DNA from 2 places in the Nocardioides sp. CCNWLW239 genome. Region 1 is predicted to be linked to the other one. Evidence: riboswitches for the same ligand, from Rfam matches in the RefSeq annotation. Region 1 holds a riboswitch; the other holds the start of a gene.
What was found. Region 1 has a riboswitch for glycine ahead of gcvP (aminomethyl-transferring glycine dehydrogenase). Riboswitches for the same ligand answer to the same signal wherever they lie in the genome.
Positions count from the first base shown of each region.

Region 2: linked by a shared signal. The riboswitch ahead of gcvT (glycine cleavage system aminomethyltransferase GcvT) and the one ahead of gcvP (aminomethyl-transferring glycine dehydrogenase) in region 1 are both predicted to bind glycine.

Region 1 covers NZ_JBBBNW010000003.1:1,013,054-1,023,098, reverse strand. Annotated here, with positions in the region: gene WBG06_RS16765 (DUF881 domain-containing protein) at 1-1,349, shown strand, start outside; gene gcvH (glycine cleavage system protein GcvH) at 1,443-1,829, shown strand; gene WBG06_RS16755 (FHA domain-containing protein) at 1,931-2,413, shown strand; gene ftsR (transcriptional regulator FtsR) at 2,417-3,169, shown strand; gene WBG06_RS16745 (bifunctional nuclease family protein) at 3,199-3,666, shown strand; gene WBG06_RS16740 (MerR family transcriptional regulator) at 4,008-4,625, shown strand; glycine riboswitch at 4,729-4,819, shown strand; gene gcvP (aminomethyl-transferring glycine dehydrogenase) at 4,879-7,767, shown strand; gene WBG06_RS16730 (SMC family ATPase) at 7,896-10,045, opposite strand, start outside.
Region 2 covers NZ_JBBBNW010000009.1:90,345-100,389, forward strand. Annotated here, with positions in the region: gene WBG06_RS25075 (copper resistance CopC/CopD family protein) at 1-185, opposite strand, end outside; gene WBG06_RS25080 (YcnI family copper-binding membrane protein) at 182-880, opposite strand; gene WBG06_RS25085 (cell division protein FtsQ) at 940-1,461, opposite strand; gene WBG06_RS25090 (3-oxoacid CoA-transferase subunit B) at 1,566-2,195, opposite strand; gene WBG06_RS25095 (CoA transferase subunit A) at 2,197-2,961, opposite strand; gene WBG06_RS25100 (IclR family transcriptional regulator) at 3,090-3,863, shown strand; gene WBG06_RS25105 (LLM class flavin-dependent oxidoreductase) at 3,835-4,857, opposite strand; gene WBG06_RS25110 (Crp/Fnr family transcriptional regulator) at 5,032-5,712, shown strand; gene WBG06_RS25115 (CobW family GTP-binding protein) at 5,737-6,768, opposite strand; glycine riboswitch at 6,875-6,969, shown strand; glycine riboswitch at 6,971-7,068, shown strand; gene gcvT (glycine cleavage system aminomethyltransferase GcvT) at 7,123-8,226, shown strand; gene gcvH (glycine cleavage system protein GcvH) at 8,235-8,606, shown strand; gene WBG06_RS25130 (L-serine ammonia-lyase) at 8,608-10,045, shown strand, end outside.

The DNA of each region.
Region 1 (10,045 bases):
CCCCTGCGAAGAAGGCGGCGGCGAAGAAGCCCGCCGCGCCGGCGGAAGAGACCGTCGTCGAGGACCTGGTCACGGCCGAGGCCTCGGACGAGGGTACGCAGTCGGCTGCTGAGCCGGGCTCGGTCGACGAGACGACCGACGAGACGACCGACGACACGACCGACGACACGACCGACGACACGACCGACGAGGCCACGGACGGGTCCGCAGACGAGGCTGCCGACGAGTCCGCAGATGAGCCCGAGACCGGCACTACCGAGGAGTCCGCTGCGGAGGAGTCCGCTGCTGACGAGACAGCGGACGATGTCATCGCCGGCGAGCCTGAGGAGCCGCAGGCTGCCGAGGAGGAGCCCGTCGTCGACTCCGAGGAGGTGGCCGACGCCGAGGCAGCGACGGACGAGCCGACCGATGACGCGGAGCCGGGGACCGTCGAGGCCGAAGCCCCGGCCGAACCGCAGGAGCCTGTGGGGGAGGAGGGCGACAAGCCCGATGAACCCGCCGATCCTGCCGCGGACGACACGCCCGAGCAGTCCGACGAATCCGACCAGTCCGAGCAGGTCGCCGAGACACCTGAGCCGCCCAAGAAGGCTGATGAGCCTCAGGAGCCCACGGACCCTGAGGAGGCTGAGGAGCCGGCCCCGCTGGTCGGCCGGGCACGGCTCTTCGACGCACTCACCCACTTCCGGCGCGGGCAGGTGGCCGTCGCGGTGCTGCTCTGCGTACTCGGCTACGCGGCGGTGGTGCAGGTCCAGACGAACACCGAGGACTCGACGTACGCCGGTCTGCGCGAGCAGGAGCTGATCGACATCCTCTCCGGCCTGGCCGGCACGACCCAGAAGGCCCAGGAGCAGATCGAGGAGCTGGAGGCGACCCGCGACGAGCTCGAGGACCAGACCCTGCAGCAGCAGACCGCGCTGCAGCGCGCCGAGGAGCAGGTCGACACGCTCCGGGTGATCGCCGGGACGGTGCCCGTCAGCGGCCCGGGCATCACCATCGAGATCGACCCGGGTGCCGACCCGCTGCGCCTGACGGCGCTGCTCGACCTCATCGAGGAGCTGCGCACCAGCGGTGCCGAGGCGATGGAGATCGAGGGTGCCGACGGCGAGGCGGTGCGCCTGGTCGCGTCGTCCTCCATCGAGGTCAGCCAGCCCGCTCCGGGCCTCAACGTCGGCGGCGAGCTGATCACCCCGCCCTACCGACTCCAGGTGATCGGGCCGCCCGACACGCTGGCCGGCGCGATCGACTTCTACCAGGGCCCGCAGGACCAGCTCGAGGAGCAGGGCGCGGAGGTCACGGTGGAGCCGGAGGAGAAGATCGACATCGAGTCGATCCACACCGTGTCCCGCTGAAGGTTTCACCGGTAGGGCGCAGTAGGGTTTCGTCAACCGGCTCGCGGGACGATCTTCCGTAGCCAGACCTGTACACATGATGAGGAGATGCCCGTGTACCCCGAGGACCTGAAGTACACCAGCGAGCACGAGTGGCTGCGCAACCCCGGCGAGACCGAGGGGTCCGTACGGATCGGGATCACCCACTACGCCCAGGACGCCCTCGGCGACATCGTCTACGTCTCGATGCCTGCGATCGGCGACACCATCAAGGTCGGTGAGAGCTGCGGTGAGCTGGAGTCGACCAAGTCTGTCAGCGACATCTACGCGCCCATCTCCGGTGAGGTCGTCGCAGTCAACAACTCGCTCGACGCCACGCCCGAGCTGGTCAACGACGATCCCTACGGCGGTGGGTGGCTCTTCGAGATCACCCCGGCCGATCCTGCCGAGCTGGAGAGCCTCCTCGACGCTGCGGCGTACGAGGCATCGCTCGACGCGTAACTCAACCGAACACCTGGGCCGACCTGATAGGTTGCGGTTACCATCCCTCAACGTTCACTTGAGGGTGTGTGCCCGGCCCTCGATGAACCTGGAGCTCAAAAATGTCCGTGTGCCCCGCTTGCGGCAGCCAGAACCCCGACGAAGCGCGGTTCTGCTCGCAGTGTGGCGTAAGCCTGACCGGGACCGACCAGACCTCGACGATTCAGCTCGGGGCTGACGCCGACACCTCCGACCGGGTGCTCAGCCCGATCGAGGCGGCCACCGTCGAGGCGCTGCCACGGGGCAACGGGATGCTCGTCGTGCAGCGTGGTCCCGGTGCCGGAAGCCGCTTCCTGCTCGACCAGGACACCGTGGTCGCGGGTCGTCACCCGGACAGCGACATCTTCCTCGACGATGTCACCGTCTCGCGTCGTCACGCAGAGTTCGCGCGCACCGGCGACACCTTCGAGGTCTCCGATGTCGGCAGCCTCAACGGCACCTATGTCAACCGCGACCGGATCGAGAAGTTTGTCCTCAAGGACGGCGACGAGGTCCAGGTCGGCAAGTTCCGGCTCGTCTTCTACGCCGGGCACGAAGGCGCCTAGCCGATGGCCGCCGCCGCTACGCCTGACCCTCAACGGCCGGCCAGCGACTCGGGGGAGCGGCTCAACATCGGGCAGGTCCTGGACCAGCTGCGTCCCGACTTCCCGACGGTCACGATCCCGAAGATCCGGTTCCTCGAGGACAAGGGACTGATCAAGCCGGAGCGCACGCCCGCGGGCTACCGCAAGTTCTCCCGGCGGGACGTGGAGAGGTTGCGCTACGTCCTCCGGATGCAGCGCGACCACTACCTGCCGCTCAAGGTCATCGGCGAGCACCTCGACGCGATCGACCGCGGTCTCGAGCCGCCCGAGATCGAGGCGACCGTGCCCACCGTCCCGACGGTAGCCCTGACGCCCGACGGGGCGCCGGGGCCCGAGGCGTTCCGTCGCACCGACAACATGCGGATCTCGCGCCGCGAGCTCCTCAAGGTGGCCGAGGTCGACGACGAGCTGCTGAGCGAGCTGGAGAAGATGGCGCTGGTGGTTCCGCTGCGCAGCGGTCACTACGACACCGACGCTCTCGCGATCGCGCGCACGGCCAAGGAGCTGGCCGAGTTCGGCATCGAACCCCGTCACCTGCGGGGGATGAAGGCCGCCGCCGATCGTGAGGTCGGCCTGATCGAGCAGATCGTCGCGCCGCTGCGGCGGCCCGGAAACACCGGCGCGCAGGGCCGGGCCGAGCAGATCGGCAGCGAGATCGCCTCCCTCGCGGTGCGTCTGCACGCCACCTTGGTGAAGTCCGGGCTCCGCGACCGTTGAGTGCGTGCGCGGGCGGGTAGGCTGGTCCCATGCGCGAGGTCGATGTGCTCGGAGTCCGAGTCGAGATGCCCTCCAACCAGCCGATCGTGCTGCTGCGCGAGGTGGCGGGTGAGCGATACCTGCCCATCTGGATCGGCGCGGTGGAGGCGACCGCGATCGCCTTCGCCCAGCAGGGCGTGGTGCCGCCGAGGCCGCTGACCCACGACCTGCTCAAGGATGTCGTGGAGGCAACCGGCAACGAGCTCTCCGAGGTCCAGATCACGTCGGTGACCGACCGTGTCTTCTACGCCAACCTGGTCTTCGCCTCGGGTGTCGAGGTGAGCGCTCGGCCTTCGGACTCGATCGCGCTGGCGCTGCGTACGGGGACCAAGATCGTGGTCTCCGACGAGGTCCTCGATGAGGCCGGACTCGCCGTCCCGGCCGAGCAGGAGGACGAGATCGAGAAGTTCCGCGAGTTCCTCGACGAGATCACGCCCGAGGACTTCGAGTCCCACTGAGTTATTTGCGATTGCTTCGCAATTCGCGCAGCGCTTGCGCTTGATCCTCGTCTTCCTTCCGGCCGCTCAGTCGCTTCGCTCCCTCGCTCTGGTCAGTCCAGACGAGGAGCGCTCCAGCGCTGGGTTGTGGGCGATTGCTTCGCAGTTCGCGCAGCGCTGGAGTCAGCGCAACCCTCACGTTCAACCGTAGGGTTAGGGTTGGCGACACGCCGGAACAGGTTCTTTGACCGGGGCCCTTGCGGCGCTTACCTTGTAGTTGTCTCTGTTGTAACTCCAACGATGTGGTCCCCCCGCCGCAGCCGTTCATTCCCCGAGTGGAGTTACGCGCAACGGAGTAGACGATGGAGGACATCGTGTTCGACCACGAGCAGAAGCCCAGCCAGGGCGACGTCGACGCGCAACGCGCGGCGGAGCAGGCTGACGAGCAGGGCCTTCTCTTCACCGACGATGTCTCGCCACTGCCGAGCGACACCGGTTACCGCGGGCCGACGGCCTGCAACGCGGCTGGGATCAGCTATCGGCAGCTCGACTACTGGGCCCGCACCGGACTCGTCGAGCCGAGTGTGCGTGGTGCCACCGGCTCCGGCACCCAGCGCCTCTACTCGTTCCGAGACATCCTGATCCTCAAGGTCATCAAGCGGCTGCTCGACGCCGGCATCTCGCTGCAGCAGATCCGCGCCGCCGTGCAGCACCTGCGTGAGCGGGGCACCGATGACCTGACCCGCGTGACCCTGATGAGCGACGGCGCCTCGGTCTACGAGTGCACCAGCAACGACGAAGTCATCGACCTGCTCCAGGGCGGGCAGGGCGTCTTCGGCATCGCCATCGGTGGTGTCTGGCGCGAGATCGAGGGGACGCTCTCCGAGCTCCCCAGCGAGCGTACGGCCGAGGACGGCGAGCCGGCCGGCTCGGCCTCCGACGAGCTGGCCGCCAGGCGCGCCGCCCGCAACGCCGGATGAGACGACCGGGCGAAGCCCGGAGCTGAACTCTCAGCATCGACAAGACCCCGAGGCACCGCGGAGGCGGGACCTCGGGGTCTTTCCTTTATGCTGGTGGTGCTGACCATCCCGCACGGGAGAGCTCCTCTTGAAGGGGCGCCGAAGGGGCAATTCCTCCCCGGAAACTCTCAGGCACCCACGACCGTGCGGACCAGGCAACTCTGAAGCGGCGCAGGTGCGGTGACAGAGGGGGAGGGCTTACGAGTTGTCTTAGATGCCCTCAGGAGCCACTGTGTCCGACACGCCCACCCTGTCCGAGCTCGATGCCGCCTCCCCGTTCGTGGAGCGCCACGTCGGGCTCTCGGCCGCTGACGAGGCGACCATGCTCTCGCGGCTCGGATACGACTCGGTAGCCGCGATGATGGACGCTGCGGTCCCGGCCGGGATCCGGTCGGCGGAGTCGCTGGACCTGCCGGGTGCCCTGACCGAGGCGCAGGTCGCCTCGCTGGCTCGCGAGATCGCCGCCTCCAACAAGCCCGGCGAGGCGATGATCGGGCTGGGCTACCACGCCACCGTGACGCCGCCGGTGATCCGCCGCAACGTGCTCGAGGACCCGAGCTGGTACACCGCCTACACGCCCTACCAGCCCGAGATCTCCCAGGGGCGTCTCGAGGCGCTCATCAACTTCCAGACGATGGTCGGTGACCTGACCGGCCTGCCGGTGGCCAACTCCTCCCTCCTGGACGAAGGCACCGCGGCCGCCGAGGCGCTCGCGCTGGTGCACCGGGCCAACCGGAAGGGCTCCGGTCCGTTCGTCATCGATGCCGACGCGCTGCCGCAGTCGATCGAGGTCGTGAAGGTACGCGCCGAGGCGATGGGGCTCGAGGTCGTCGTCGCCGACCTCTCCGAGGGTCTGCCCGAGGGCGACGTGGTCGGCGTGCTGATCCAGTACCCCGGTGCCTCCGGCCGCGTTCCCGACCTGAAGCCGATCATCGACGCCACCCACGAGCGGGGCGGCCTCGCGGTCGTCGCCGCCGACCTCCTGGCGCTGACCGTCCTGGAGGCGCCCGGCACGCTCGGCGCCGACGTCGTGGTCGGCTCGACCCAGCGCTTCGGCATCCCGCTCTTCTACGGTGGTCCGCACGCCGGCTACATGGCCGTCCACGAGGGGATCGAGCGGCACCTTCCCGGTCGCCTCGTCGGCGTCTCCGTCGATGCCGAGGGGCGGCCTGCCTACCGGCTCGCCCTGCAGACCCGCGAGCAGCACATCCGTCGCGAGAAGGCGACCTCCAACATCTGCACTGCGCAGGTGCTGCTGGCCGTCGGCGCCTCGATGTACGCCGTCTACCACGGTCCCGCCGGGCTGAAGACGATCGCGACCCGCACCCACCGCTACGCCGCGGTCCTGGCTGCCGCGCTCCGGTCGGCCGGGCTTCCGCTGGTCTCGGAGACGTTCTTCGACACGCTGTGTGTCACCGTGCCCGGCCGGGCGGCCGATGTGGTCACCGCGGCGCGTCGTTTCGGCGTACATCTGCGTCTCGTGGACGCAGACACGGTCGGCATCTCGACCTCCGAGGCGACGACGCGCTCGACCCTGTCGGCCGTGCTCAACGCCTTCGGCGTCTCGGGCTTCGACCTGGAGGAGATCGACCGCACCACGGCGAGCGCGCTGCCCGACGGCCTGCTGCGCACCACCGACTACCTCACCCACGAGGTCTTCAACGCGCACCACAGCGAGACCCAGATGCTGCGCTACCTCCACAAGCTCTCCGCGCGCGACTACGCCCTCGACAAGGGCATGATCCCGCTCGGCTCGTGCACCATGAAGCTCAACGCGACCACCGAGATGGAGCCGATCTCGCTGCCCGGCTTCGCTGACCTGCACCCGTTCGTGCCCGCCGAGGACGCGGCCGGCTACGCACGGCTCGTCGGCGAGCTCGAGGGCTGGCTGGCCGAGGTCACCGGCTACGACGAGGTCTCCATCCAGCCGAACGCCGGCTCGCAGGGTGAGTTCGCCGGGCTGATGGCGATCCGCGGCTATCTCGACGCACAGGGCGAGGGACACCGCGACATCTGCCTGATGCCGTCCTCGGCCCACGGCACCAACGCTGCCTCCGCGGCGATGGCCGGGATGAAGGTCCAGGTCGTGAAGTCGGCCGAGGACGGCACCGTCGACCTGGACGACCTGCGGGCGAAGCTGGCCGACCACGGCGAGAAGGTGGCCGCGATCATGGTGACCTACCCCTCGACCCACGGGGTCTACGAGGAGGGCATCACCGAGGTCTGCGAGCTGGTGCACGAGGCGGGTGGCCAGGTCTACATCGACGGCGCCAACTTCAACGCTCTCCTGGGCTACGCCAAGCCGGGCGAGTTCGGCGGCGACGTCTCTCACCTCAACCTCCACAAGACCTTCTGCATCCCGCACGGCGGTGGCGGTCCGGGCGTCGGTCCGGTGGCGGTCCGCTCCCACCTGGCCCCCTACCTGCCCTCGCACTCGCTGCACCCCGACGCCTCGAAGCGCTCCGGCATCGGCGCCATCTCGGCTGCTCCGTACGGATCGGCCGGCATCCTGCCGATCTCGTGGGCCTACATCCGGCTCATGGGTGCCGAAGGCCTGACCCGGGCGACCGCTGCCGCTGTGCTGTCGGCCAACTACGTGGCCGCGCGCCTGGACGAGCACTTCCCGGTGCTCTACCGCGGCGAGACCGGCCTGGTCGCGCACGAGTGCATCCTCGACCTGCGCCCGATGACGAAGGAGACGGGCGTGACCGTCGACGACGTCGCCAAGCGCCTCATCGACTACGGCTTCCACGCCCCGACGATGTCCTTCCCGGTCGCCGGCACGCTCATGGTAGAGCCGACCGAGTCCGAGGACCTCGCCGAGCTCGACCGGTTCATCGACGCGATGATCGCGATCAAGGGCGAGATCGACCGGGTCGCCTCGGGGGAGTGGACCGCCGAGAACTCGGTCCTGCGCGGCGCCCCGCACACCTCGCGCGCGCTCGTCGGCGAGTGGGACCGCCCCTACTCTCGCGAAGAGGCCGTCTTCCCCCGCGGCATCGACCCGGACAAGTACTGGCCGCCCGTGGCCCGTATCGACAACACCTACGGCGACCGCAACCTGGTCTGCTCCTGCCCGCCTGTCGAGTCCTTCGCCGAGTAAACCCCAGCCGAGGCGTCACGTACGTCGGCCCAGACGTCAGTTCTGCCGGCCGAGAGGTCGCCACGGTCGGCCGAGCTGGCACGACAGTGACCTCTCGGCCGACCGGAGCGACGCCTCGGCTGGCTGGGTCAGGCGCCGTGGATCTGGAGGGTCGAGCCCTCGCGGCCCTTGGTGACCGCGAGCTGGGTGGGGATGCGCTCGCGCATCTCGGTGACATGGCTGACCACGCCGATGATGCGGCCGCCCTCACGGAGAGTGTCGAGGACGTCGAGCACGTCGTCGAGGGTGTCGGCGTCGAGGGAGCCGAAGCCCTCGTCGACGAAGAGGGTGTCGAGCATCTGCCCGCCGGCCTCGTTCATGATCACGTCGGCCAGGCCGAGCGCGAGGGCGAGGGAGACCACGAAGGTCTCGCCTCCGGAGAGCGTGGCGGGATCTCTCGACTCGCCGGACCAGTCGTCACGCACCATCAGCGCGAGTCCGCCGCGGCGGTCGCCGGCGCCCTTGGCGGCGGAGTGCTCGAGGGCGTAGCGCTGGTCGCTCATCTTCGCCAGCCGTTCGTTGGCGGCCGCGACGACCTGGGTGAGGCGGTAGGCGACGACGTACGCCGACAGGCTCATCTGGAGCTGGTTGTCGCTGCTCTTCCCCTCGGCGAAGGCAGCGAGCCGGGCCGCTACCTCGAGATCGGCGCGGACCGGGGCCCAGGTGGAGAGCGCCTGAGCCAGATCGCGCTGCAGCGAGTCGAGACGGGCGGCCCGGGTGGCGGCGGTGTCAGCCGCCGAGCGAGCGGCGTCGGCGGCGTCGGCGGCCTTACGGTGGGCGTCGGCGAGCGCCGGTAGATCGGGCTCGGCGGTCGCCAGGATCTCGGCGGCTCCGGGGGAGTCCAGGGTCGCGCGGGCGGCCGCGAGACTGTCGGCGTACGTCTTGATCTGGCCGTTCAGCGCTGCGAGCTGCTCCGGTGGGAGAGCGGCGGCGAGCGCGGCTTCGGGTGAGTCGAAACCGGCGCGGGCCGCGGTCGCGCTCAGGGTGCGTTCGGCCCCGGCGAGTGCTTCGGCCGCGCGAGTCGCGGCCTCGAGACGCTCGAGGGCGGTGGTCGCGTCCTGCTGGTCGCGCTCGAGGCCGGTCAGCAGGGCATCGAGATCGGCGTGGGTGCCGCGTACGTCGGCGAGCTGCTCCTCGAGACGCTCGCACTCCTCGGTGAGATGGCGCAGCGTGGTCTCGAGCTCGGCCGCGCGGGTCTCGAGCTCGACACGGATCTTGGCCGAGCGGGCCCGGGTCTCTTCGAGAGCGGCGAGGTCGGCGCGGAGGGAGGGCTCGCGAGCGGCCCGGCGCTCCAGGCCGGCGAGCCGCTCGGCTGCTTCGGCATGATCGGCATGCTGTGCCGACCCTGCCGGCTCGTCGGTCTCCCCGGCAGCCGCCTGGGCGAGCTGGAGACGGACGGTGAGGTCGCGCACGTGCTGGTCGCGCGCGTGCTCCTCGGCGCTGGCGTTGTCGTAGGCCGCCTGAGCGGACCTCTCCGCGGCAGCGTCGGGTGCGCCGTCGGCAGGAGAGGCCTTGTGGGGATGCTCGTGGGAACCGCACACCGGGCAGTCCGCGCCGACCGCGAGCGCGCCGGCGAGCTCGGCGGCGATGCCGTCCAAGCGGGCCTGTCGTACGTCGAGATAGTGGGTGCGCGCCTCCATGGCGGCCGTCCGGGCCGACTCGTGTCGGATCCGGGCGTCGGCGAGGTCCGCGGTGAGCCGGCCGACCTCGGCCAACGCTGCGACCTGGGCGCGCAGCACCGGGATCGCCGCGGCCGCTTCGGTGGCCGTCGCCAGCTCGACGGTGAGCGTCTCGGCCTTCTCTGGCAGGTCCTCGGCGAGCTGTTCCTGCTCGCGCATCCGGGTGAGCAGGCGGTCGCGCTCGGCCTCGGTCGCGGCGATGGCACGAGTGACCTCGCTGAGGCGGCGCTGGACCGGCACCAGGGTGCGGGCCTGGGCCACGCGTGCAGAGATCCGGTCGACGGCAGCCTTGGCCTCGGCAAGGGTCAGGTTGCGCGGCGCCAGGGATGCTGCCGAAGCGTGCTCGCGGCGCGCCTGGTCGGCGAGCTCGCTGACCCCGGCCACGGCCTCGGCCCGCTGGGCGGCCTCGACGCGGCGTACGCGCTCCTCCTGCTCCTCGGCTGCGGCGAGGAGGCGGCTCTCGGCCGCAGCGGCCGCGCGGAGACCGCGCTGCTTCTCGGCCGTCGCACGAGCGGCGTCGAGGGCGCTGAGGGTCTCCGACTCCGCGGCGAGAGCCTCCA
Region 2 (10,045 bases), on a different contig from region 1:
TCCGGAGCCGCCTCCAGCACCGCACCCTCCTCGGGGTCGGTGCCGATGAGCGTCGCGTGCGCCTGGGCGGGCGAGATGCTGAGCAGGACCGCGTACGCAGCGGCAGCAAGCACCACCAGCAGCCGCCCCAGGGCGCGCCGGCCCGGACGGTCCAGACCGGGCCGGCGCGTCAGGGGAGCACTCACGCCTTACGACGCCCCAGTGCGAGAGCGGTCGTGCCGGCGATCAGACCGAGGATCCCGGCGCCGGCACCGATGCCGGCCCACAGGTTGCTGTCGCCGCCCTCGTCGACGTCCGCGGCGACCGGCTCGGCCTTCTCCGAGGACTCCTCCGCGCCGTGGCCGTCCTCGGCGGTCGCGGCGGTGACCTCGAAGGCCGGGGCCGGGTTCTCGGGCTCCTCGGTGGAACCCTCAGGGGCCTCCTCGATCCAGGCGGTCTCGCCCTTCTCGCAGGTCTGGATGACCGGGAAGGCGAGCATGCCCTCCTTCTCGGGCAGCTGCAGGGAGACCTCGAAGGCGTCGCGCTGACCGTCGGGCAGCGGCGTCTTGGCGGTGTAGACGACGCGCGCGTCGCGCTCCGTCAGCTTGTTGCCGTGGGCGTCCTCGATCGGCTGGTCCAGCTTCTCGGTGACGACCTTGACGTCGTAGAACGGCTGCCGGGTCGGGGTGACGTCGTTGATCCCCTCGGGGACCTGGATGGTGATCTGCTTGGTCGGGGAGCCTTCGCAGCCGTGACCGTTGCTGAAGGTCAGCACGGTGTAGGCACCGGCCGCCGTCTCGGTCGGGGTGACCGTGACGTGCGCCGAGGCCGGAGCAGCGACGAGGAAGGTGACGGCCGCGGCAGCGGGCGCGCCGAGGCGCGCGAGGGTACGTCGAGACATGTTGGTGCTTTCTTGTGGAGTGTCCTGGGCCTGAGGCCCAGTGGTCGGGGTCGGGGTCCTCAGCCGAGGACCGGCGGCCCCCGCCCAGCAGCGACGTACGTCCACGGGCCGGTGCGCGGCACGACCGGCTGCGCCTGCGTCGGCAGGCGGAACGGGATCGGGATCAGGGGTGCCGTCAGCGCCCGGGCGATGACCTGCCAGGCCCGGCGGTGCAGCAGCCACACGACGACGGTCAGCACCGCGGCCGCGGTGTGCGCGACCAGCATCGAGGGGCCGCCCGCGCCGGCGTCGTGCGCGTGGACGGCCGGTGCTGCGTACGCTTCGAACGCCTCGTGCATCCCCAGCTGTGCCGCGCCGGCCAGCACCGCTCCCAGAGCGATCCCGACCCTGCGCTGCAACACGACGACACCAGCGCCGAAGGCAGCGAACCCGGTCGCCACCAGCCACAACGCGTCCGGCAGCTCCCCGCCTCCGGCGAGGTGAGCGAGACTGGACCCGGTGGTGATCTCGATGGCCGCGAGCAGCGCCAGCCACACGCTGCCACGCGTAGGCCGCACCACCCTCAGATCCACGCCGGACATTCTCGCAGATGCCGAGAAGTCGCGCGCGTCGGCCGAGGCGTCACGCACGTCGGCCGAGACGTCACGTATGTGACATCTCGGCCGACGCGGCTGACGTCTCGGTGTCAGCGGAGGATCGGCGGCTCGGTCTTCTCCTCGACCTCGCCGATCGTGACGCCCGGAGCGAGCTCGACGAGACGCAGGCCCTCGGGGGTGATGTCGAGGACGCACAGGTCGGTGATGATGCGCTGGACCACGCCGAGACCGGTGTAGGGGAGCGAGCACTTCTCGACGATCTTGTAGGAGCCGTCGCGGGCGACGTGCTCCATCAGCACGACGACCTTCTTGGCGCCGTGGACGAGGTCCATGGCGCCGCCCATGCCCTTGACCATCTTGCCGGGGATCATCCAGTTGGCCAGGTCACCGCCCGCGGAGACCTGCATCGCGCCGAGGATCGCGGCGTCGATCTTGCCGGAGCGGATCATCCCGAAGCTCATGGCGGAGTCGAAGAAGCTGGCCCCCTTGCGTACGGTGACGGTCTCCTTGCCGGCGTTGATCAGGTCCGGATCGACGGCGTCCTCGGTGGGGTAGGCGCCAGTGCCGAGGATGCCGTTCTCGCTCTGCAGCACCAGCTCGACGTCGTCGGGGACGTAGTTGGGCACCAGCGTCGGCAGCCCGATGCCGAGGTTGACGTAGTCGCCGTCGGAGAGCTCCGCGGCGGCCCGGGCGGCCATCTCTTCACGTGTCCATGCCATCTCAGCGCACCGTCCTCTTCTCGATCCGCTTGTCGGCGGCCTGCTCCGGCGTCAACGGCACCACGCGGTGCACGTAGACCCCCGGAAGATGGATGTCGTTCGGGGCGAGCTCGCCGGGCTCGACGAGCTCCTCGACCTCCGCGATCGTGATCTGCCCGGCCATCGCGGCCAGCGGGTTGAAGTTGCGGGCGGAGTCCTTGAAGACGAGGTTGCCGTGGCGGTCGCCCTTCCAGGCGCGGACGATGCCGAAGTCGGCGACGATGGCCTCCTCCAGGACGAACTCCTGCTCGCCGTCGCGGGTCTCGAAGGTCATCACCGGCTTCTCGGGCGACGTCTTGATGACGTTGCCGGCGTCGTCGTACTTCCACGGCAGACCGCCCTGCGCGACCTGGGTGCCGACGCCGGTGCGCGTGTAGAACGCGGCGATGCCGGAGCCGCCGGCGCGCATCCGCTCGGCGAGCGTGCCCTGCGGGGTCAGCTCGACCTCGAGGTCGCCGGAGAGGTATTGCCGCGCGAACTCCTTGTTCTCGCCGACGTACGACGCCACGACCCGGCGCAGCCGCCCGGCGCCGAGCAGCAGACCCAGGCCCCAGTCGTCGACACCGGCGTTGTTGGAGACCACCTCGAGGTCGGTCACGCCGGCCTCGAGGAGAGCGTTGATGAGCACCGAGGGGATGCCGCACAGCCCGAAACCGCCGACCGTGAGGGTCGCTCCGTTCGGGACGTCCGCGACCGCCTCGGCGGCTGAGGAGATGACCTTGTCCATGATGATCAGTCAAGGGCCGGCGCGTCCGTCGGTCAATAGATGAGCGCGAGTTCACGCTTGATCTTTCGATGAACGGCCCCGGTGGCGCAGTAGCGTTCACTGAGTGGACGTCGCCTATCGTACGTCTCATGGAACCCGCAGCGACCCAGCCCAGCGTGATCCGTCGCAGCGCGCACCTGCTGCGGCTGCTCGCCGCGGGCGAGCCGGAGGGGGCGACGACCACCCAGCTGGCCACGAACGCCGCCATCCCGCGCCCCACCGCCCACCGGCTGCTCAGCGCGCTCCAGGAGGAGGGGCTGGTCGAACGCGACAACAGCACCGGCGCCTGGCACCTCGGCCCCGAGTGCTTCCTGCTCGGCGCCGCCGCGACCACCCGCCACGACATCACTCCGGCTGCCCGCGCGGCGGTGCTGCGCATCGCCCGGGAGACGGGGGAGAGCGCCTTCTTCTCGATCCGGCGCGGCGACGAGACCGTCTGCGTCCTGCGCGAGGACGGCAGCTTCCCGATCCGCTCGCACGTGCTCCACGAGGGCATCCGCTTCCCGCTGGGCGTGGCCTCGGCCGGTCTCGCGATCCTCGCCTTCCTGCCGGAGTCGCGGCGCGAGGCCTATCTGGCCCGCATCGACCTCGTCCCCGCATTCGGCGAGGAGCACGCCGCGTCCGCTCTGCGGAAGCGCATCGCCGCGACCCGCGAGCGTGGCTTCGCGGTCAACCCGGGCCTGCTCGTGGTCGGCAGCTGGGGTTTGGGTGCCGCGGTCTTCGACGCCCACGGACAGCCGTACGGAGCGCTCAGCATCACCGGCATCGAGGCCCGACTCGCACCACCCCGTCAGGCCGAGCTCGGCCGCCTCCTCCTGGAGGCGGCCCACGTGCTCAGCTCCGGGGCGGAACCTCGGCCCTGACCTCCGTCGTCATGATCTGCGTCGTCATGATCTGCGTCGTCATGATCTGGGCGAGCGCGGCGTCGGAGGCGAGCTGGGCGTCGCGGTCGTAGGTCGAGGTGAAGGCGAGGAGCTCGTCGGCGCCGGTGGTCTCGGCCAGCCGTTCGAGCCTGCGCCGGACGGTCTCGGGGGAGCCGGCGGTGGTCCGTGCGAGATGCGCCTCGACCCGCTCGCGCACCTGGCCCGACCACGTCTGCGACCGGATCGACGCGACCGGCTCGAGGGGACCGAACTCGCCGGTCTGCCGCGACCTGGCCATCGCCCACGCCTCCGGCAGCGCGAGCTCGGCAGCCTCCGCATCGGTGTCCGCGACCAGCACGTCGACGGAGACGATCACCGACGGTTCGGACGCCCGCGAAGAGGGTCGGAAGTCCTTCCGGTACGCCCCGAGGACCTCATCCAGCCGCGGGCTGTACAGCACGGGCCCGCCCACGACCACCGGCAGCCCGAGCCTCGAGGCGAGCGCGACCCCGCGCCCGGTCGCCAGCACGAACAGGGGGATCTGGTGCGCGGCGACGGGCCGAGCGGTGACCGCTTCGGTGCGGTCGAGGTAGCCGCGGAGCTCCTCGATGTCCTCGGCGAACGTGTCCGGCTCGTCCAGCTCGTGCCGCAGCGCGCGACGTACGGGAGCAGTGAAACCCAGCGTGCGTCCCAGCCCCAGGTCGAGTCGGCCGGGGTAGAGCGCGTCGAGCATCAAGAACTGCTCGGCGACGACCAGCGGCTGATGGTGCGGCAGCATCACCCCGCCCGACCCGAGCCGGATGGTGGAGGTGTGCGCACCGAGCGCACCGAGCAGCACCGGCGGCGACCCCGACGCGATCCCCGGCACCGCATGGTGCTCCGCGACCCAGAACCGGTGGTAGCCGAGCCGCTCGGCCGCCACCGCCCGCTCGATCGTGTGGGTCAGTGCAGCGCCGTCGGGATAGCCCGTCCGCGTACGGGAACGGTCCAGCATGGAGAGCCTCACACCAGAGCAACGGCGCTGGGCCGCTGAGGCTTCCCGAGCCTGTGGGTGTGGCGAAGAACGCACCCGGCAAGCGTGCGATGCCGGACACACATCCGTTGTCCAGCGTCTTGCTCTGGTTAGGCTGATCCACTCAAGCCACACGACGACAGGAGCGGCTGGGTAATGGATCAAGACGTGCTTCGGCACGCGCCGCTTTTCAGCGAGCTCGACGACGAGTCGATGACGGCGATGCTCGCGATGATGGGTCAGACCCGCCTCCGCCGAGGCGAGGTGCTGTTCCACGAGGGGGATGCCGCCGACCGGCTCTACGCGGTCGTGGACGGCAAGGTGAAGCTGAGCCGTTCCTCGGCCAGCGGACAGGACAGCCTGCTGGCGATCCTGGGGCCGGGCCAGGTGTTCGGGGAGCTGTCGCTCTTCGATCCCGGTCTGCGTTCCTCGACGGTCACGGCCGTCACCGACCGGGTCGAGCTCGCCTCGTTGTCACACGACGACCTGCTGACCTGGCTCGACGGACGGCCGAGCGTGACCCGCGGGCTGCTCGCGCTGCTGTCGGGTCGGCTGCGCCGGGCCAACGACGTGATCGGTGACCTGGTCTTCGCCGATGCGCCCCGCCGGGTCGCGAAGGCGCTGCTGGATCTCGCCGAGCGGTTCGGTCAGGAGACCGAGGAAGGCGTCCACGTACGCCACGACCTCACCCAGGAGGAGCTCGCCCAGCTCGTGGGTGCGGCCCGGGAGACGGTCAACAAGGCGCTCGCGGACTTCGCGGCCAAGGGCTGGGTCAGGCTGGAGTCGCGCTCGGTGATCATCACCGACATGGAACGGATCGTCCGCCGCGCCGGCTGAGCCGGCCCGATCTCTGCGACGGAGTCAGAGGCTGACGCGGACCAGCTGACGCAGTCGGCGAAGCCCTGCGGCGCTCGGCCGCTCGGCCGGGGCGAGGGCATCGGCGAGGCGTTCACGGACCGCGTCGGTCTCGAGCTCCAGGCCGATGGCGACGAGCTCGCTCGCCGTGTCCGGCGTCCGCGCGGCCGCGGCGACGTGGGCGCTGCGCCCGACCAGGTTGACGTGATAGCTGCGCGGGCCCTGCCCGGTCGCGACGGCGACGGTCCCCTTGATCCGGTACGCCGTCGCCGGCGGCTCCTCGAGCAGGTCGAGCAGCCGCGACGGCTCGATGGTGCCCGGCGTCGTCACGGTCACCGACCCCGCGTGCTGATGCGACTGGTGGTCGGAGGCCGCCTCGCGCAGCAGCGCGGCGATCGGCAGCTCGTCGGGCGGGTCCTCGGGGACCGCGGCGTCGTAGACGAGGCGCGGGTCGATGCGGCCACCCACGGCGTACGCGATCTGGACCTCGGGGTTGTGCTCCCGCACCCGGAGCTCGATCTGCCGAAGGACCTCGTCGCGCTCGGCGGCGGGCACCAGGTCGGTCTTGTTGACGACGACCAGGGACGCAGCCGCGAACCGGACCGGCGCCGGGCCGCGGCCGTCGTCGAGGGTGTCGAAGTAGGAGGCGGCGTCGACGACCTCGATGAGCCCACCGCGGCGTACCCGTTCGACGCCGCTGAACCGGACCAGCCTGGCCAGCGTGCCGGGCTCGGCGAGACCGCTGGCTTCGACGATCACCACGTCGAGCGCCAGCCGCGGGTGGGTCAGCTTCTCGAGTGCGTCGTCGAGACCGCCTGCGTCGGGCAGGCAGCACAGGCACCCGCCCGCGATCGAGGCCGGCTCGTCCACCTGCCCCGTGACGAGCCCGGCGTCGACGTTGATGTCGCCGAAGTCGTTGACGACCACACCCACCCGGGCACCGGGCTGACGCAGCAGATGGTTGAGCAGCGTGGTCTTCCCCGAGCCGAGATGGCCGGTGAGGATGACCACGGGAACCCGGGTCCTCGTCGCTGGCATCGACCCATCCTAGGACCGGTGAGAACAGTTCCCGATAACGGGCCGCCATCTTGACGGCCGGGATGGCCAGACCTAGGTTGTGCCGCACAACTTCACATCCGCCGTTCGAACCGCAGCGGGAGAGTCCTCACCATCCCGGGTGAGGCGCCGAAGGAGCAAACCTCCCCAGAATCTCTCAGGCCCCATGACCGCTGTGGTGAGGCGACCTCTGGAAAGACAGGGTCCGCAGGATCCTGCACCCACGGTGCAAACCGCTCTCGGGCGGTGAAGCTCTCAGGTAGCGATGACAGAGCGGGGAGGTCACCCGTCCACGGGTGCCTTCGGGCACCCACCAGCAGGGAGCCTCCCGCACACATGACCTCACCCGTCCCTACCCCTCTGCACGAGATCCACCAGGCGCTCGGTGCCTCGTTCACCGACTTCGCCGGCTGGAGCATGCCGGTCCGCTATCGCTCGGAGACGGCGGAACACCATGCCGTACGCACCGCCGCGGGCCTCTTCGACCTGAGCCACATGGGCGAGATCGAGGTGACCGGACCCGAGGCGGGACGCGCCCTCGACCATGCCCTGGTCGGCCGCCCGTCGGCGATCGGCATCGGCCGTGCCCGCTACTCGATGATCTGCGCCGAGGACGGCGGCATCATCGACGACCTGGTCGTCTACCGGCTCGCGGAGGAGCGCTACCTGGTCGTCGCCAACGCGAGCAACGTCGGCGTCGTCGCTCCGGCCCTGACCGAGCGAGCGGAGGGGTACGACGTCCTGGTCCACGACGCCTCGGCCGAGTTCGCGCTGATCGCCGTGCAGGGGCCCGCCTCGGCGGCGATCGTCGCGGCCCTGACCGACCTGGACGTTCCCTCCCTGCGCTACTACGCCATCGACGCCGGCACGGTCGCCGGGGTCGAGGTCCTGCTCGCCCGCACCGGCTACACCGGCGAGGACGGCTTCGAGATCTACTGCGCGCCCGCGTCGGCCGCTGCTGTCTGGGAGGCCATCACCGAGGCCGGTACGCCGCACGGGCTGGTCCCTGCCGGGCTCGCCTGCCGCGACACCCTGCGGCTCGAGGCGGGCATGCCGCTCTACGGCCACGAGCTGAACCGCGACACGACGCCGTTCGAGGCCGGCCTCGGCCGGCTCGTCTCCTTCGACAAGGCTGACGGCTTCGTCGGGGAGGCTGCCCTGGCGGTACGCCGCGAGGAAGGCCCGCGCAGCACGCTCGTCGGGCTCGTGGCCACCGGGCGCCGCTCCCCGCGGGCGGGCTACGCCGTCGTCGACCCGGCCACCGGCGACGAGATCGGCGTCGTCACCAGCGGCTCCCCGTCACCGACCCTCGGCCATCCGATCGCGATGGCGTACGTCCGCCCCGACCTCGCGGTCGTCGGCAGCAAGGTCCAGATCGACGTACGCGGCAGCCGCGAGGACGCCGAGATCGTCGACCTTCCGTTCTACTCCACGAAATGAGCACCGCCATGGCCAACCCGACCCACCTGTCCTACACCGCCGAGCACGAGTGGATCGAGACCCGCGGCGACGTCGCGCGCGTCGGGGTCACCGCCTTCGCCACCGAGGCACTGGGCGACATCGTCTTCGTCGAGCTGCCCGAGGTGGGCACCACGATCACCGGGGGCGAGAGCTGCGGTGAGCTGGAGTCGACGAAGTCGGTCAGCGATCTCTTCGCGCCCGCGGACGGCGAGGTGCTCGAGGTCAACGCGGCCGTCGTCGAGGACCCCGCGCTGATCAACAGCGACCCGTTCGGCACCGGCTGGCTCTTCGAGATGCGTATCTCGGGTGCTGCCGACCTGCTCGACGCCGCGGCCTACGACGCCCTGATCGAGGAGTGACGTGACCGCCGAGGTCGCCGGCTCCGCGGTCGTCGCGACGGCCCTGAGCGCCTTCGACCTGTACTCGATCGGCATCGGGCCGTCCTCCTCGCACACCGTCGGACCGATGCGCGCCGCGAAGACGTTCGTCGACGGTCTCGTCGCGGACGGTCTTCTGGATGCGGCCACGCGGGTGAAGGCCGAGCTCTTCGGGTCCCTCGGTGCGACCGGTCACGGCCACGGCTCGGAGGGTGCTGTGCTGCTCGGGCTCGCCGGGGAGGAACCGGAGACCGTCGACACGAGGGCGTCCTCTGCGCGGGTGACGACGATCCGCGAGACCGGCGAGCTGTGGTTGGGCGGGCGCCGAGCGATCCGCTTCGCCGGTGACACCGACCTGGTCATGCATCGGCGCAAGAGCCTGCCGGGCCACCCCAACGGCATGGTGTTCTCCGCGTACGCAGCCACGGGGGAGGTGCTGCGCGAGCGCACCTACTACTCCGTCGGCGGCGGCTTCGTCGTCGACGAGCATGCGTCGGGCGCCGCGCGGGTGGTGCCCGACCGCTCGCCCGTACGCTTCCCGTTCGCCACCGGCGCCGAGCTGCTCGACATCTGCGAGCGAGAGGGGTTCCGTGTCTCCGACCTCATGCTCGCGAACGAGCTCACCTGGCGTACGCCTGAGGAGATCCGTGCCGGCCTGCTGGAGATCTGGCGGGTGATGGCGGCCTGCGTGCAGGCCGGCTGCGATCGCGATCCGGTGACGGACGGCGTACTTCCCGGTGGACTGCGGGTCCCGCGCCGGGCGCCGCTGCTCTACCGCGACCTGGCCTCCGGAGCCGGCGCCCAGGACCCGTTCCGGGTCATGGACTGGGTCAACCTGTTCGCCCTGGCGGTCAACGAGGAGAACGCCTCGGGCGGCCGCGTCGTCACCGCTCCCACCAACGGCGCCGCCGGGATCGTGCCCGCCGTCCTGCACTACTGGGTACGTTTCGTGGCACCCGAGGCCGGGCTGGACGAGGCCGCGATCGAGGACGGCATCGTCCGGTTCCTGCTCACCGCTGCCGCCATCGGCATCCTGTGCAAGACGAACGCCTCGATCTCCGGCGCCGAGGTCGGCTGCCAGGGCGAGGTCGGCTCGGCCTGCGCGATGGCCGCTGGTGCGCTGTGCGAGGTGCTGGGCGGCACCCCGGAGCAGGTGGAGAACGCTGCCGAGGTCGGCATCGAGCACAACCTCGGGCTCACCTGCGACCCGGTGGGTGGCCTGGTTCAGATCCCGTGCATCGAGCGCAACGCCATCGCCAGCGTGAAGGCCATCAATGCCGCCCGCCTCGCCCTCAACGGCAACGGCTCCCACAAGGTCAGCCTCGACAAGGCGCTGAAGACGATGCGGGAGACCGGCGCCGACATGAAGGTGAAATACAAGGAGACCTCCCGCGGCGGCCTCGCGGTCAACGTCATCGAGT